2 regions of the Paenibacillus sp. FSL H3-0286 genome follow, and region 1 is predicted to be linked to the other one. Evidence: riboswitches for the same ligand, from Rfam matches in the RefSeq annotation. Region 1 holds a riboswitch; the other holds the start of a gene.
The links. Region 1 has a riboswitch for preQ1 ahead of MHB37_RS06085 (queuosine precursor transporter). Riboswitches for the same ligand answer to the same signal wherever they lie in the genome.

Region 1 (7,548 bases):
CGTTTTCGGACACCAGAGGCGCTATTTGAGCGAAATAGGCTGAGTCTGGGTTGATTATGAGGCAATAGCGTCTCTCGAGTCCGAAAAAGTCTCCAAATGGCAGTTTTTCGAGTAATAGCGGCATCTGAGTCCGCAAGCCAGCAGCAAATGGCGTGCTGAGTCTAAACGAGAGGATTGCGCAAGCCAACGCCAAATGACGCGCCGAGTCTAAACGAGAGTATCGCGCAAACCAGCAGCAAATGGCGTGCCGAGTCTAAACGAGAGTATCGCGCAAACCAGCAGCAAATGGCGTGCCGAGTCTAAACGAGAGTATCGCGCAAGCCAGCAGCACATGAAGCGCCGATTCTAAGCGAGAGCTTCGCGCAAGCCTAGCGTATGCCCCCAAGTCTAAGCGAGCCATCGCAAACTAAAAACCCCCGTTCAACACTTTCGTGTGAACGGGGGTTTTAATTTACAAGCGTTAAATCTTAAATTGCTGCACAGCTTCTTGGAGTTTCTTGGCTTGCTCATACAGATGTTTAACGGTTTCTGCATGGCCTTCCAGTTCGACGCGCTGCCGCTCTGAGTTAGCAGCGAGTGTGTCCGCACTTTCTTGCGATCTTGATGTAATTTGTGCAGTTTCTTCGACGGAAGCACTGACTTCTTCTGTACTTGCTGAGATTTGCTGTGTAGCCGCAGATACGGATTGGATGCTGTGATTGATGCTTTGGATAAGAATCAGGAGGTGATTAAAGGCATCACCTGCTTCTGCTACTTTGCCGACTCCAGAGGCAACCTCAGAATTCACGTGGTTCATCTCGGTAACGGAGCGACTCATATCTTCTTGAAGCCCAAGTAGGAAGTCACGGATCTGTTCGTTTGCGTTACGGGATTGTTCAGACAGCTTGCGTACTTCTCCTGCAACAACAGCAAAGCCGCGTCCATGCTCTCCTGCGCGTGCAGCTTCAATTGAAGCATTCAGCGACAGCATTTGGATCTGTTTCGTAATTTCAGTAATACTGTGAACGACTTCTCCGATCATTACTGAACGCTCATTCATGATTTGTAATTGATCCAGCGACTGTAGGGAAGCACGTTCAACCTGGCGCATTTGCAGCACAGCGCTTTGAGCAATTTCATTACCGCCACTTGCTTCAGCGGAAGCCTCACTGATTTGCTCCGTGACTTCATTCGCTGCTGAGGCAATACTTTGAATGCCTAAATTGATTTCTTCCATTGCTCTCGAGTTATCTGATGCACTGCTAGCGATAGTCGTACTACCTTTGCCGATTTCTATTACCGATGAGCTGGAGTGTTCCGCCATATCATTGAGAACCTCAACACGTTCTTTTAAAGAGTTGGAATCCGCAACGACAGTATTAGAGGTTACCAGTACATGTCCAATCATTTCTTTCAGGCGTTGGGTCATCGCTTGGAAGCTTACGGACAACTGTGCAACTTCGTCATTTCCTTTAACTGATAATTCTTCGGTGAAATCTCCCTCTGCGAGCCGGGCACTATAAGCTGCCAGTTTTGAGATTGGACGTGTTATACGCACACTCATGAACCATGCACCAGTTAGGCCGATGATCAACGTCAGAAGTGTGATTCCGGCACTTGTCCATAGAATACTGTCTGTTTTTTCTTGAATGAAGCTTACGTCACTGCTTACACCGATAACCATCGTACTTCCGGGAATACCGATATAAGCTGTTTTATGTATACCATGTGCGTCGCTATATGTATCGCTTAGTCCAGTTTTTCCTTTAGAGGCTTGTTGCATTGCAGAGGATACGGTGACACTTTCTGCCCGTTGCAATTTTGCATCGTGATCTGCGGATAGAATCTCAGCTTCTTTCCCCTTCAGATTGACCAGAAAAATGGTTTCCACTCCATGTTGTTTCCTCTTTTCCTGAAAATAGAACTCGAGATTGGTGGCAGACTGATCGTTCTTATTTAGGGTTTGCTGGGCGTGCATTACGTTGAGATTCTTATATACGTCCTGAGCAGCGGCAGTAAGGATTTTGTTAATCTGCGGCATAACATAGCTGTTGAAGATACTGATAGAGATAAAATAGAAGCTGGTGCTTAACAAAAGAGACGTGAGCAACAGAACAACAAATAATAAACGCGTAAATTTGCGACTGATCGAATGCTTGATACGAAACATATCGTTCTCTCCTTTTTTTATGGACGGTGAGGTCATTTCTTTTTTAGTCTTCACTAGATACTCCATGCCAACTGCTGGAAATTGGCGACCCGAGATATATTCCATAGTTATGTCATATTTCTACTAAATGGATCGGGAATAAGGTGTTTGATACTATTCTATAGAATTAACCTCTGGATGAATAGTGAAAGTTTTGTCCTATAGAGCATTTTTTTCTGAAAAAAATGAATTATTGCTGACTATTTTAGATAATTGGCGAAAAAAAAGAAATGGAACTACCAATTTCATATAAAAATATTATTTTTATGGATTGTTAAGCGCTATTGTGATAGAGTATTAATGTTTTGTTCCGAAAATTTAATATTGTAAGCCGCGGTTCGTAACCATCCCGCGTAAACAAAACTAGGAGGAATTTCAGTAATATGTTTAATTTGCTGTGGGGAGTTTTATTTGTTATTGTCAATTTTGCTTTTTTTCTACTCTGTTACCGCTTGTTCGGGAAAAGTGGAATGTACGCCTGGGTAGGTATTGCTACTGTAATTGCTAACATTCAGGTAGCTAAGACGATTGCTATGCCATTTGATATTGTGATGACACTCGGAAATACGATGTATGTCACTTTATATATGACCAGCGATTTACTTAATGAGAAGTACGGAAGAGCGGAAGCACGTAAAGCGGTCTGGTTTGGTTTCTTCACCTTGCTTATGACTACAGTCATTATGCAGATGGTACTAGTATTTAAGCCGCAGGAGACCGATATCGCTCAGTCTTCTTTGGAGACGATTTTTGGGCTGATGCCTCGACTAGCTTTGGGTAGTCTTACTGCTTACTTCATTAGTCAGTTCCTAGATGTTCGGTTGTACTCTTGGATTCGGAAATATTACAGCACCTCAAGTCAGCTGTGGATTCGTTCCAACGGTAGTACGATGATTAGCTCCTTTGTGGATACACTTATTTTCTGTACCATTGCGTTTGCGGGCTTGTATGACTGGAATGTATGGCTTGAAATTTTGCTTACGACTTATCTAGCGAAGTTCTTACTAACCGCAGTAAGCACACCTATCTTATATATCGCCCGAACCTTTACTTTTGCTGAAGAGGGTTCACCATCATCCGTTCAAAAGAAGGACTAAACAACAATACAGCCAGCGCGTACCGATCATAATCGATGCGTGCTGGCTGTTTTTTCGTTGTAAGATGGACTTAATAGTTACATGAAAGATGTGTACATAAAAATAATATAAAGCTAAAATAAGCTATCGTAGCAATTCTAGCGGGTTAGTTTAACAGGAGCGCCGGCGATGGCGCTTATCACATATCCTTTAGTTTGGGCTGGACTTGCGGGGCAGTCCGATTGAAGAGAATGTATATAATCGGTAGTCACAGAAAATACGAACAGGTGTGATCTAGGATGAATCTAGTAGTTCCTATACTGCGTCATGCAGCACAGCAGCCCGACAGCATTGCCTTAACCCATGACCAAGCAAGTCATACCTATGCCACATTAGTAAAAACGATGCGGAGAATCGCGAATGGCTTACAGCAAAAGGGTCTGAGGCATGACAAAATCGCGATTTTATCTACGAATCGTATTGAATTTGTTGAGGTTTTTTTGGGGGCGATTTATGCGGGCTGTGTTCCCATTCCCTTAGATCCCAAATGGAGTGCTAATGAACTGCAGGTTATTATAGAGCAGTGCCAGCCGACAATGATTTTTGCCGAGCCGGAAGCCGCAAAGAATCTGGTTTTCAAGGATCAAGTAATCCAAACATTGACCTTCTCAAATGAACGAACAGGTTCCTATGATCAGTGGCTGGCTGCCCTGAAGCCGGAGGCTGAGTTGGATGAGACGAATGAATTATTATTTATTGGCTTTACGTCAGGCACAACCGGATTGCCCAAAGGTTATATGCGTACCCATTTATCATGGTTAAAAAGCTTTGAGGTTTCGAATATTGCTTTTGAATTGGACGCTATGAAGGATGTTTTGGCACCAGGTCCATTTGTGCATTCCCTATCCTTATTCGCCGTAATGCAGAGTCTATATGGTGGAGCAACCTTTCATATCACACAAAAATTTAGTGCCACGCAGGTGTTAGAGTTGTGTCAGCAAATTCCGGGCGTGGTGCTGTTCGTCGTACCAACAATGATCGAATCCATGATGCAGCAGGCTGTACCTGGGCAGATACAGATTGATGCGATGATTAGCTCAGGTGCAAAGTGGTCGGAGTTGTCCAAGAAAAGGGGCATGGAAGTGTTTGGTGGAGCGCGGCTTTATGAATCCTACGGTTCTTCAGAAGCGAGCTATATTAGTTATTTGAATGTTCTGACCGAGCATAATCCGACCTCTGTAGGCAAACCTTATCCCGGGGTGCAAATTTCCATTCGTGATGACCAGTTCCGGGAAGTCCCTCCTGGGGAGATTGGGCAGCTATATGTGCGTAGTGATATGATATTTTTAGGCTACCATCAATTGCCGAATGAGACAGCAGCAGCTTTTAGAGAGGGATGGCTTGTTTTAGAAGACTATGTTTATCAGGATGAAGCTGGTTATTTATATATGGCGGGACGTTTGAAGAATAAAATCATATCCGGAGGGCTGAACGTTTATCCGGAAGAAATAGAGAGGGTGCTGGAGTTTCTTCCGGAAATAGATGAAGTGATGGTGCTTGGCGTGCCTGACGATTACTGGGGAGAACAGCTGATAGCCCTCGTGAAGTGGAGCGGAGAACAGCATTTATCTGTCGAAGAAATTAAGAATTATTGCCGCCAGTATTTAGCGAGCTACAAAGCGCCGAAGCAGCTGCTAACCGTGGATGAATTTATCTATACAAGTAGCGGGAAAATTGCCCGGCAAGCGATGAAAGACTATGTGAAAAGAGCGATGATATGATAGAAGCAGTAATTGTCATGGCAAAACGTACACCGGTTGGCAGAATGGGTGGCTTATTAAGTACACTTGAGCCGGAGGCATTACTGGCGCCGCTTATTCAGCATATTGTAGCCGAAACGAACTTGCCTAAAGAACTGATTGATGATGTCATTATTGGGAATGTTGTGGGCCCAGGAGGTAATATTGCCCGGGTAGCTGCGCTTGAAGCGGGGCTGCCTGTTTCGGTTCCGGGTGTCACCGTGGATCGTCAGTGCGGATCTGGGCTAGAGGCAATTAATATAGCAGCAAGACTGATTCAAAGCGGCGCTGGTGAGATTTATTTAGCAGGTGGTGTCGAAAGTACGAGCCGTGCTCCATGGAAAATGGCTAAACCACAGACGTTAATGGGGGTTCCACAGCTGTATACCCGTGCACATTTTACGCCTAGCTCTTACGGCGATCCGGATATGGGAATTGCTGCAGAGAATGTAGCTAGGAAATACGGGATTTCTCGAGAAGAGCAGGATCAATATGCCTTAAAAAGCCATCAAAAGGCGGTTCATGCTCAGCAAAGTGACCGGTTTCAGCAGGAGATAGTACCTCTTCAGGTAGAGGGGCAGTGGGTGAGCACCGACGAATGTCCTCGGGCAAATACGAGTCTGGACAAGCTGCAAAAGCTGCCGCCAATTTTTGAAGAAAAGGGTACCGTCACTGCTGGAAATGCCTGTCCTATTAATGATGGCGCAGCGCTTCTATTAATGATGTCTCGTGAGAAGTGCCAGCAGCTTAAGCTTACCCCTATTTTGCGGGTCGTGGATGCGCAAGCTGCGGGTGTAGATCCGAACTATTTGGGTATGGGGCCTGTACCAGCTGTGCAAAAGGTGTTAAAACGCCAAAAGCTTACCGTTGCCGATTTAGATATCGTAGAGTTTAACGAAGCTTTTGCTTCACAAGTATTGGCATCACTGAACGAGCTTCAAATTCCACAGGAAAAGGTCAATCTTGGCGGGGGGGCATTAGCAATAGGCCATCCATACGGAGCTTCCGGGGCTATGTTAATGACTCGCTTATGTGCTGAAATGCAACATGCCCCTTACCAACGAGGGCTTGCTACTCTGGGAATCGGCGGTGGGATAGGTCTGGCAACACTCGTGGAGGTTATAGAATGAACAGTGTCCGACATCAGATCCATATGACTGCTGAATGGATTTCGGACTATGCACAGAGTATTGAAGCACCCGTGCAGACGATAAATGGAAAGCTGATCGCTCCTGCGACGATGCCTATTATTTTCTGGCAAGACTTCGATATTCCTTGGTTAATCATCGGTGAACCCTTGCTTCACGGCACTCAGAAATTTTCATATCAGGCTCCGATTACGGCGGGGATGATTTTGGATTGTGAATTAGCGTTAACGGGCGAGGTGCAAAAAGAAGGCAGACAGGGTAAACTGACTTTTTACACACATACGCTGGTTTGTAGGTGTGAGGGTAAGCTAATAGTCACCGCAGAAACGGTGTTAATTCGGGTAGGTGATGATCATGATAAAAAAGTGCATAACAGCTGAGGCTATCCGGCAATATGCAACTGCTTCCCAAGATTTGGCGCCTATACATCTAGATGCAGAGGCCGCAGCCAAGGCTGGTTTGGAGCGACCCATCGCACATGGGATGTATCTTATGGGATTAGCCCAATCTTTGTATATTGCTGAGCACCCTACACAGTGGATCACTCAATATGATATGAAATTTCATAAGCCAATAGAGGTCGATAGTGTCGTGATTTTTGATTTTGCAGCGGACGATTGCTTTGTGAAAGTGATCCTTACAACAGAAGCTGGCGATGTTATTGCTGCGGGAGCTTTTGCAGTGAAAGAGGTGTAGTGATGACTAGAGTAGCCTTAATTACTGGAGCAACAAGAGGGATCGGACGTAGTATCGCCATGCAACTTGGCAAGTCAGGTTATATAGTGGTTGTAAATGGTACGAAACAAGTCTTAATTGATGAGGTTGTTCGCGAGATCCGCCAGGCAGGCGGAGAGGCACTAGGGTACGCTGCTAATGTAGCCGATTCCGCCGCAGTCACTGCCATGGTAGGTGAGGTCATTGCCCGATACGGTCGTATCGAGGTGTTGATAGCTAACGCGGGAATTGTGCAGGATCAGAAATGTCAACGTATGACGGATGAACAGTGGAAGAATGTTCTGGATGTGCATTTAAATGGCACTTATTATTGCATTCAACGAGTATTACCACATATGCGTGAAACAGGTGGGGATATCCTGTTGATGACCTCTGCTGCTGGACTAGCAGGTTCCGTGGGTCAGGTGAATTACAGTGCAGCCAAGGCTGGAATACTGGGCATGATGTGGACGCTCGCAGCAGAGCTGAAACGTGACCAGATTAGGGTCAATGCGATTTCTCCAGCGGCATTAACGGATATGACCAGACCTATAATTGACCATTTGAAGGAAAAATATTTCAGTCGTAATGAACCTTTGCCTGACTTTTGGAGAATAGGTGAC
Region 2 (7,548 bases), 2.5 Mb from region 1:
TTCATGCCTTTCTATGTTATATCCCTAAGCCCTACCCTCTTATCCATGAAGAAGCGGAGAATACATCATTAGTGCGTAATTATCAGTTACAGCTTCATCTCCAATTAGATCTCCAGAGCGTGTATATACTTTTCGACTGATCTTGTTACTGCGTATATATCCGCCCCAAGGCTCTAGACTAATCCTATGATCACTTTCGTATACTTCATAATCATAAAACGCCTGCTCATTGCATCTCCACTCCCCGTGTAAATGGCTATCGTCCAGCCAGAGCTTTAGTTGATACGTTTGAGCGGTGTTATTTTTTAATTGAAGATCCAAATAGTTATAAGAACAGGTCGCCCCGCTTCCAAAAGGTTGTGTACGTTGTTCATCTGGAAATACATCATAACTGTGACGATGCCGTTCCATAACGGTAAGTGGCGTATGCAGTGCCATCCAATAGATCAGATTAGACAACTGGCATAAGCCTCCTCCAACCCCGGAATGAAAACCACCATAATGCAGCACCATACCCTCCAGATACCCTTTTCGCTTAGTGGGCTTACCAATACTTCTCCAGTAGGAAAAAGTCTCCCCCGGCTGCACAACAAGTCCATCCAGCTTCGCAATTGCCAGCCGTAAGTTAGTTATTTTATTGTATTGAAGCACCATATCTACATTCCGAAGACTTCTTAATAACGGGGTAGCATGAGTCATAGCTGCATAAGTTAAAGTTTCATCCGTACGCTGCTTCGCTATTTTGCTTCGTCCAGTGCACCATTTCAAATATCTTTTCCAAATAAAATATCGTTTGCCAGCAAACAATCTAAGGCGAGAACGCTGAATAGGCTTCATGGCAGCCTGGGGTGTATTCATCTAGAACTGAACCTCGCTTTCAGCTCGTAACTGGGCGAATCTACCTCCAATTATCGCATTATGATGCTTAACGATCTCCCTACTACTCAGAACCCCATTATCAAAGGTGCTATGAGCGTCTGAGACCAGTACACTTTTATATCCCATGCTGTATGCGCGTCTTATCGTCGTATCCAGACAGAATTCACTTTGCATCCCACAGATCACCAGATTCGTAATCCCGAGCTTCTGGAGTTCATCTTGCAGTTCCGTTCGGTGAAAAGCATCCCAAGTAGGCTTCTCAACGATAACTTCGCCTTCCTGCGGTGTGATGCGGTGACTGATCTGCCAAGTGGGTGTACCTTTTGTGTACTCCTCATCTTCGGTATGTTGAATATACACAATAGGAGTACCTGCTAATCGAGCTTTTTGCTGAAGGGAGACAATCCTGTCCATCACACCCTCTTCATCGTACAGCTTTAGATCATAGGAGAACATGGCTTCTTGAACATCGATAATTAATAATGCTGTTGATTGTTCCAAATGAATAACCTCCAAGAGCTTTTTTTAAAATCATACCAGAAACTGGGACAGACTATCTACCTACTAGAAGTTACAACTGTTAAAAATAAAAACCGAGTATCTGTAAGCAGATACCCGGACGATTTCATCAAACATTTATTTGCCACGCTTATTATGCCAGATCAATGCATGCAGCTGTGGAAGTACACGAACCTTGTTCATACCCGAATCCGCGATTACTTTATTAAACAACCACTCCAGCCTTCCCAGAAGTCGAGCAGAAATGTTGCCCTCTTCCGTGACATCATCATTACCAGGCTGCAGAAAGAGCTGCACATTCGGATATCGCTGGTGAACGTTTTTCGCATAATCAAAATCATTATCATCAAACACTACGACCTTCAAGCTATGTGTAGAACGACCCAGTTTCTCCATCTTACTCATGATGTTATCTAGCATTTCCCAATTCGTTGTCATTCCTGAGCTTGGAGGTTTAGGACTGATTGTCAGCACATCCACGTCATTGAACCAATCCTGCCATTTACTCCCCTGAGTTTCTATCGCTGCTTTTATTCCACGCTCATGAAGCAGGTTGATGAAGGTACCCATTCCTTCACCAATCAAGGCAGGATTACCGCCTGAAATCGTAACACAGTCGAAATTATCTCCAGCTAACGCCAATAATTCATTTATGATTTCTTCTGCTTCCATCATGCGAACCTTATTCTTAGCCGTACCATCCCAAGTAAAAGCGGAGTCACACCAGCCGCAGCGATAATCGCAGCCATAGGTACGGACAAACATCGTCTTCACTCCAATTACCGCACCTTCGCCTTGAATAGTTGGACCGAACATTTCAATTACAGGAATCTTACTCACAATCACAGCCTCCATACAAACGGTAGGATGGCCCTTCATCCGGAACATCTTCAGCCAGCACCTCTGCCCAAGAGGTTGGAGTCTCCCATAGCTTTACCGAGTACAAAGGCAACCCTGCTTGCTTAAGCTTATAGGCAATATATGAAGACATATTCTCCACTGTGGTGCGGAAAGACAACAAGGCTACTTTGGATCCCGTATTCGTTAACGTTTCTAACACAGGTTCATTTCCCATAGCAAGAAAAGCGTGATCTAAACGATCTACAAGGCTTTGTTGTACTGTCATTTTGATATCGCTGAAATCAATGACGAAACCTTCATCCGAGTGGCCTTCCGCGGCCATAGGTTTGCCCTTAAGCACTACTTCGAGCTTATAAGTATGTCCGTGCAGATTGCTGCATTTCCCTTTGTGTCCCACTAACTGGTGTGCCGCATCGAACGTAAATATTTTGCAGACTGAAACCTCGTTAAGCATTAAGAACCGGCCTCCATTCTCTCCGCCTCATATTGCTCAAGACCACGCTGACGCAATAGACAGGCTGGACAAGTACCGCAGCCACTGCCAATAATACCGTTGTAACAGGTCAGTGTGTGTTCGCGAACATAATCAAAATACCCCAGTGCATCGGCCATTTTCCACGTTTCTTTTTTATCCAGCCACATTAGGGGAGTGTGGATCGCAAACTCATAGTCCATAGATAAGTTCAGCGTAACATTCAATGATTTCACAAAAACATCACGGCAGTCCGGATAACCGCTAAAGTCCGTTTGGCAAACCCCAGTGACGATATGGGAGTACCCCAGTTGTTTAGCTAATATTGCGGCAAAAGATAAAAACAACAAATTCCGTCCATCGACGAAAGTACTTGGAAGCTCATCTCCTTCACCAGCCACGATATCTATATCCTGACGGGTAAGTGCATTGGGTGCCAGCTGATTGAGCAGCCCCAGATCAAGAATATGCTGTTTTACATTAAACTTAGCTGCTATCTCTGTTGCAACTTCGATTTCAGCCGCATGACGTTGATTATAGTTGAAGGTAACTACCTGCACTTCCTCATACTGCTGCAATGCCCAAACCAGGCAAGTGGTGCTATCTTGTCCGCCGCTGAATACGACGAGTGCTTTTTTGTTCATATGAATCTCTCCTTATCACAAGTTGGAATTTAGCGGTTGTCCACTTTTTCTGGATAGAGGTCGTGATTGATTAAGCGGTGTTCCGCCATCGCCTCATACTTCGTACCCGGTCTTCCATAGTTGCAATAAGGATCAATTGAAATGCCTCCGCGCGGAGTGAACTTGCCCCATACCTCAATGTAACGCGGATCCATCAGAGAGATCAGATCATTCATAATAATGTTGACACAGTCCTCATGAAAATCACCATGGTTGCGGAAGCTAAACAGATACAGCTTTAATGATTTGGATTCCACCATTTTTTGTTCAGGAATATACGAAATATACAGCGTGGCAAAATCCGGCTGACCCGTTACAGGACACAAGCTAGTGAACTCAGGGCAGTTGAATTTAACAAAATAATCACGCCCGGGATGTTTGTTATCAAACACCTCCAGAATGTCTGGATCATAACCAAACTTGTACTGTGTTCCCTGATTACCAAGCAAAGTAACTTCTTGCATTTCCTCTTTCAATCTTCCTTCTGACACGACAAAAAACCCCTCTCTTTTCCTTCGGCCTTGGCCGGTAATGGAAAGAAGAACGAGATTTCGAAAACTTGGCTCCACTAAGAAGAAACGGAAGCAACGTCCGTATAAAGGACAGCAACCGCTTGTACTGTTTAATATATTCTTAGTTTTTTATAGAGGGAGTTCGCGAACCTCTCCTGCACAACTTTAGCGCAGACTTCTTCTTAAAGCATATTGCGTCTTGAACTATACCATGGGTAGCCCGCTCCTGACAAGTTCTACTCTTTACTGTTACCTTATATAGATCAGCAAATAACTCCAGGTTACCGCGGATAGATCTGCGTATGTAGAGTTTATGAAGTTCAAAAACAATGCCAATTTGGTCGTGAATTTCTTTTTTAATCACATGAATTATTCATACAGTTAATTAAGATGTGGCAAAAAAAAGGATTCAAATCCTAAGAAAAGGGTAACTTATTCATAATAATCTTCGAGCTAAGGGTGGGAGCATTTTATGGAACAAAGTATACAGCAGCTTATGGATTGGCTTAACAATCATTTAAATGAAACAATCGCTATTGAAAAGAAAGAACTTCGTGATTTGGATAAAGTTCATTTCAATTTAGAGTCCGTAGATTTCCGGAGTGCAGATGACGTAATTGATGAATATCTTGGAAGTGCACTGATATTAAGAGGTTTCGGCAGCACACTTAACGCCGATGGTGAACTGGTATCCCTGCCACAATCCACTTATGATTTAGCTGTTGAAGGTCTTCAAATCGTAGACTTAGCCGACCGCAAGGCAGAAATAACTACGGACAGAGCTAATTACACCCTTTCAGTAGATTAAACGAACATGATTATGATAAGCAAAAAGAGCCCACAGCGATCTGCGGGCTCTTTTTGCTTATCATTTATTCTTCTCCAATGATCTCCACTTCAGTTTCAAGCTCTACACCGAATTTATCCTTCACAGTCGCTCTTACATGGTGGATTAGCCCGATGTAATCACTGGCTGTTGCATTATCTGCATTCACAATAAATCCCGCATGCTTCTTGGATACCTCAGCACCGCCGATTCTTGTACCCTGTAAGCCGCTCTCTTGAATTAACTGTCCTGCAAAACGGCCTGGAGGCCGCTTAAATACACTCCCACAGGATGGATACTCAAGCGGTTGCTTCGATTCACGTAAATATGTTAGTTCATCCATTTTTGCCTTGATCGTTAAAACATCACCGGAAGTCATAGCAAATTTGGCCTCAAGTACAATATACTCACCGCTTGCGAATACACTTTTTCTGTATCCCCATTGCAGCTCATCTCCTTGCAGAGTTACCAATTGCCCGTTCTTATTTATAGCTAGTGCACTATGCAGGACATCTTTGATCTCACCGCCATAAGCACCTGCGTTCATATAGAGCGCTCCACCAACTGTTCCTGGAATGCCACAGGCGAACTCAAGACCCGTAAGCTCCTTATCAAGCGCATATCTGGAAACATCAATTATTTTGGCACCACATTGCGCATATAAGAGATTGTCGCGAATTCCCATTTCGGTCAGTCCTGCCGTTTGCAGAACGATTCCACGTACCCCTCCATCACGGATAATCACATTGGAGCCATTCCCAAGTACCGTAAGGGTTATCCCATTTTGTTCTGCATATGTAACAATCTTTTGAATTTCATCATAAGTAGCTGGTGCAGCCAAAATATCAGCTTTTCCGCCCATTTTAGTGTACACGTGATCTTTTAAATTCTCATGACTTTTCACTTTTCCTGCAGTCATTAGCTGCTCTAGGCCATCTTGAATTTTGTCAATATTCATGTTTTCATGCTCCTTTAACCATGTATAAATGATGGTCCTTGATCTATTTTAAAGAGTTATTATGAAATTGTAGGCAACCACAACTGTAACAACGAACAGGCTCCCTTGTCAATGACGGGAGCCTGTTCGTTATATGATTTTAGATGATAATTACACAGCTTTATAGGCAGCAAGCTCGTAAGGAAGACACAGTGGCACACCCGTACGTGGATCCGGAACGATATCCGCTTCAATTCCAAACACTTCCCGCAATACATCTGGTGTCATAACCTCAGTAGGTGAGCCTTCGCTAACCACAGTACCGGACTTAATCGCTACCATATGCTGCGCATAACGAGTAGCATGATTCAAATCATGCACGACCATGATAATGGTACGGCCTTCTTCCTCATTCAGCTTTTGCAAAAGCTGAAGAACTTCGAGCTGATGCGCCATATCTAGGAACGTTGTAGGCTCGTCAAGGAATAAAATATCTGTTTCTTGAGCCAACGCCATAGCGATCCAAGCGCGTTGACGTTGTCCACCAGAGAGACGGTCAATAGGGCGATCATGAAAAGATTCCATGCCCGTAACAGAGATGGCGTTGGAGATGATGTTGCGATCCTCTGCGGTCATCGTGCCAAATCCCTTTTGATGAGGGAAACGACCGTAACTGACCAGCTCAGATACCGTCAGACCGTCAGGAGCCGTTGGGTTCTGCGGTAGAATCGCTAGCTGACGAGCAACCTCTTTAGTTGAAAAGTTATGGATCGATTTGCCGTCCAGCATTACGGTGCCACTCTTCGGCTTCATAATCCGGGCCATCGTTTTGAGGATTGTAGATTTACCGGAGCCGTTAGCGCCCACTAGTGCGGTGATTTTTCCCGTAGGGATAGACAAGTTCAAGCCTTTAACTATAGTAGCCTCTGCATACCCAATACTTAATTCTTCTGTATTCAAACGTTCTGACATGATCTACAACTCCCTTAAAAGTTTTATGGAGCTATGCTCCTAAGTATGAACTAATTTACGCTTTAGACTTGGCGAGTAAATATAAAAAGTAAGGTGCGCCAATAATCGCAACCACAATGCCAGTCGGAACTTCCGCAGGTTGCAGCACCCATCTGCCGATGGTATCAGCGGTAATCATAAGAAGCGCCCCTGTCAAAGCACTAGCAGGTAATAACACTTGATGGCGGGGTCCCACGAGCCTGCGAGCCAGGTGTGGTGCTATCAGGCCGACGAAGCCAATACCTCCGCTTACCGCGACGCAGGAGCCGGCAAGCGCTACGGCTGTTACCAGAAGGAGAATACGTTCCTTCTCCACACGCATTCCTAGACCTAATGAAGTGTGGTCCCCTAGATTCAATACATTTAGAACCCGGGCTTTATAGAAGGCGAACGGTAACAGAATCGCGATCCAAGGCAGCAAAGCAAGGACGAATCTCCAATCCCCACCCCATATTTTCCCGGCGATCCAAGTAGCTACAAATTGATAATTATTAGGATCAAGCCTAAGTGCCAATACAAGCTGGCAAGCATTGATTCCTGCAGCGACCGCAATCCCGATAAGGATCAGCCTTGTAGGAGACAGACCATCTGCCTTCCGGTAGGCAAGAATATAGATTAAAGCTGCGGTCAGGCCAGCCCCACCAAGCGCTAAGAGAGGCAAGACAAATACCGGAGCTGCTGTTGTAGCCGGAAAAAACGAGATAAAAATGATTACCGCAAAACCTGCACCAGCACTTATGCCCAGCGTAGCCGGTTCAGCGAGTGCATTACGTGCGAGACTTTGTAGAATACAGCCCGATACTGCAAAGCCCGCTCCAACTAACAATGAAATTACGATGCGGGGTAAT

Region 2: it holds a riboswitch for preQ1, as region 1 does, so the genes downstream of both, queF (preQ(1) synthase) here and MHB37_RS06085 (queuosine precursor transporter) in region 1, are expected to answer to the same signal.

Annotation. Positions count from the first base shown of each region.
Region 1 covers NZ_CP150285.1:1,387,114-1,394,661, forward strand. Annotated here, with positions in the region: gene MHB37_RS06080 (methyl-accepting chemotaxis protein) at 461-2,149, opposite strand; PreQ1 riboswitch class I at 2,516-2,561, shown strand; gene MHB37_RS06085 (queuosine precursor transporter) at 2,572-3,285, shown strand; gene MHB37_RS06090 (AMP-binding protein) at 3,564-5,045, shown strand; gene MHB37_RS06095 (thiolase family protein) at 5,042-6,193, shown strand; gene MHB37_RS06100 (MaoC family dehydratase N-terminal domain-containing protein) at 6,190-6,591, shown strand; gene MHB37_RS06105 (MaoC family dehydratase) at 6,566-6,907, shown strand; gene MHB37_RS06110 (SDR family NAD(P)-dependent oxidoreductase) at 6,910-7,548, shown strand, end outside.
Region 2 covers NZ_CP150285.1:3,865,514-3,873,061, forward strand. Annotated here, with positions in the region: gene MHB37_RS17340 (VanW family protein) at 40-858, opposite strand; gene MHB37_RS17345 (cysteine hydrolase family protein) at 859-1,380, opposite strand; gene queE (7-carboxy-7-deazaguanine synthase QueE) at 1,516-2,238, opposite strand; gene MHB37_RS17355 (6-carboxytetrahydropterin synthase) at 2,231-2,713, opposite strand; gene queC (7-cyano-7-deazaguanine synthase QueC) at 2,713-3,375, opposite strand; gene queF (preQ(1) synthase) at 3,405-3,878, opposite strand; PreQ1 riboswitch class I at 4,042-4,085, opposite strand; gene MHB37_RS17370 (hypothetical protein) at 4,399-4,734, shown strand; gene murB (UDP-N-acetylmuramate dehydrogenase) at 4,799-5,710, opposite strand; gene MHB37_RS17380 (ABC transporter ATP-binding protein) at 5,861-6,661, opposite strand; gene MHB37_RS17385 (iron ABC transporter permease) at 6,717-7,548, opposite strand, start outside.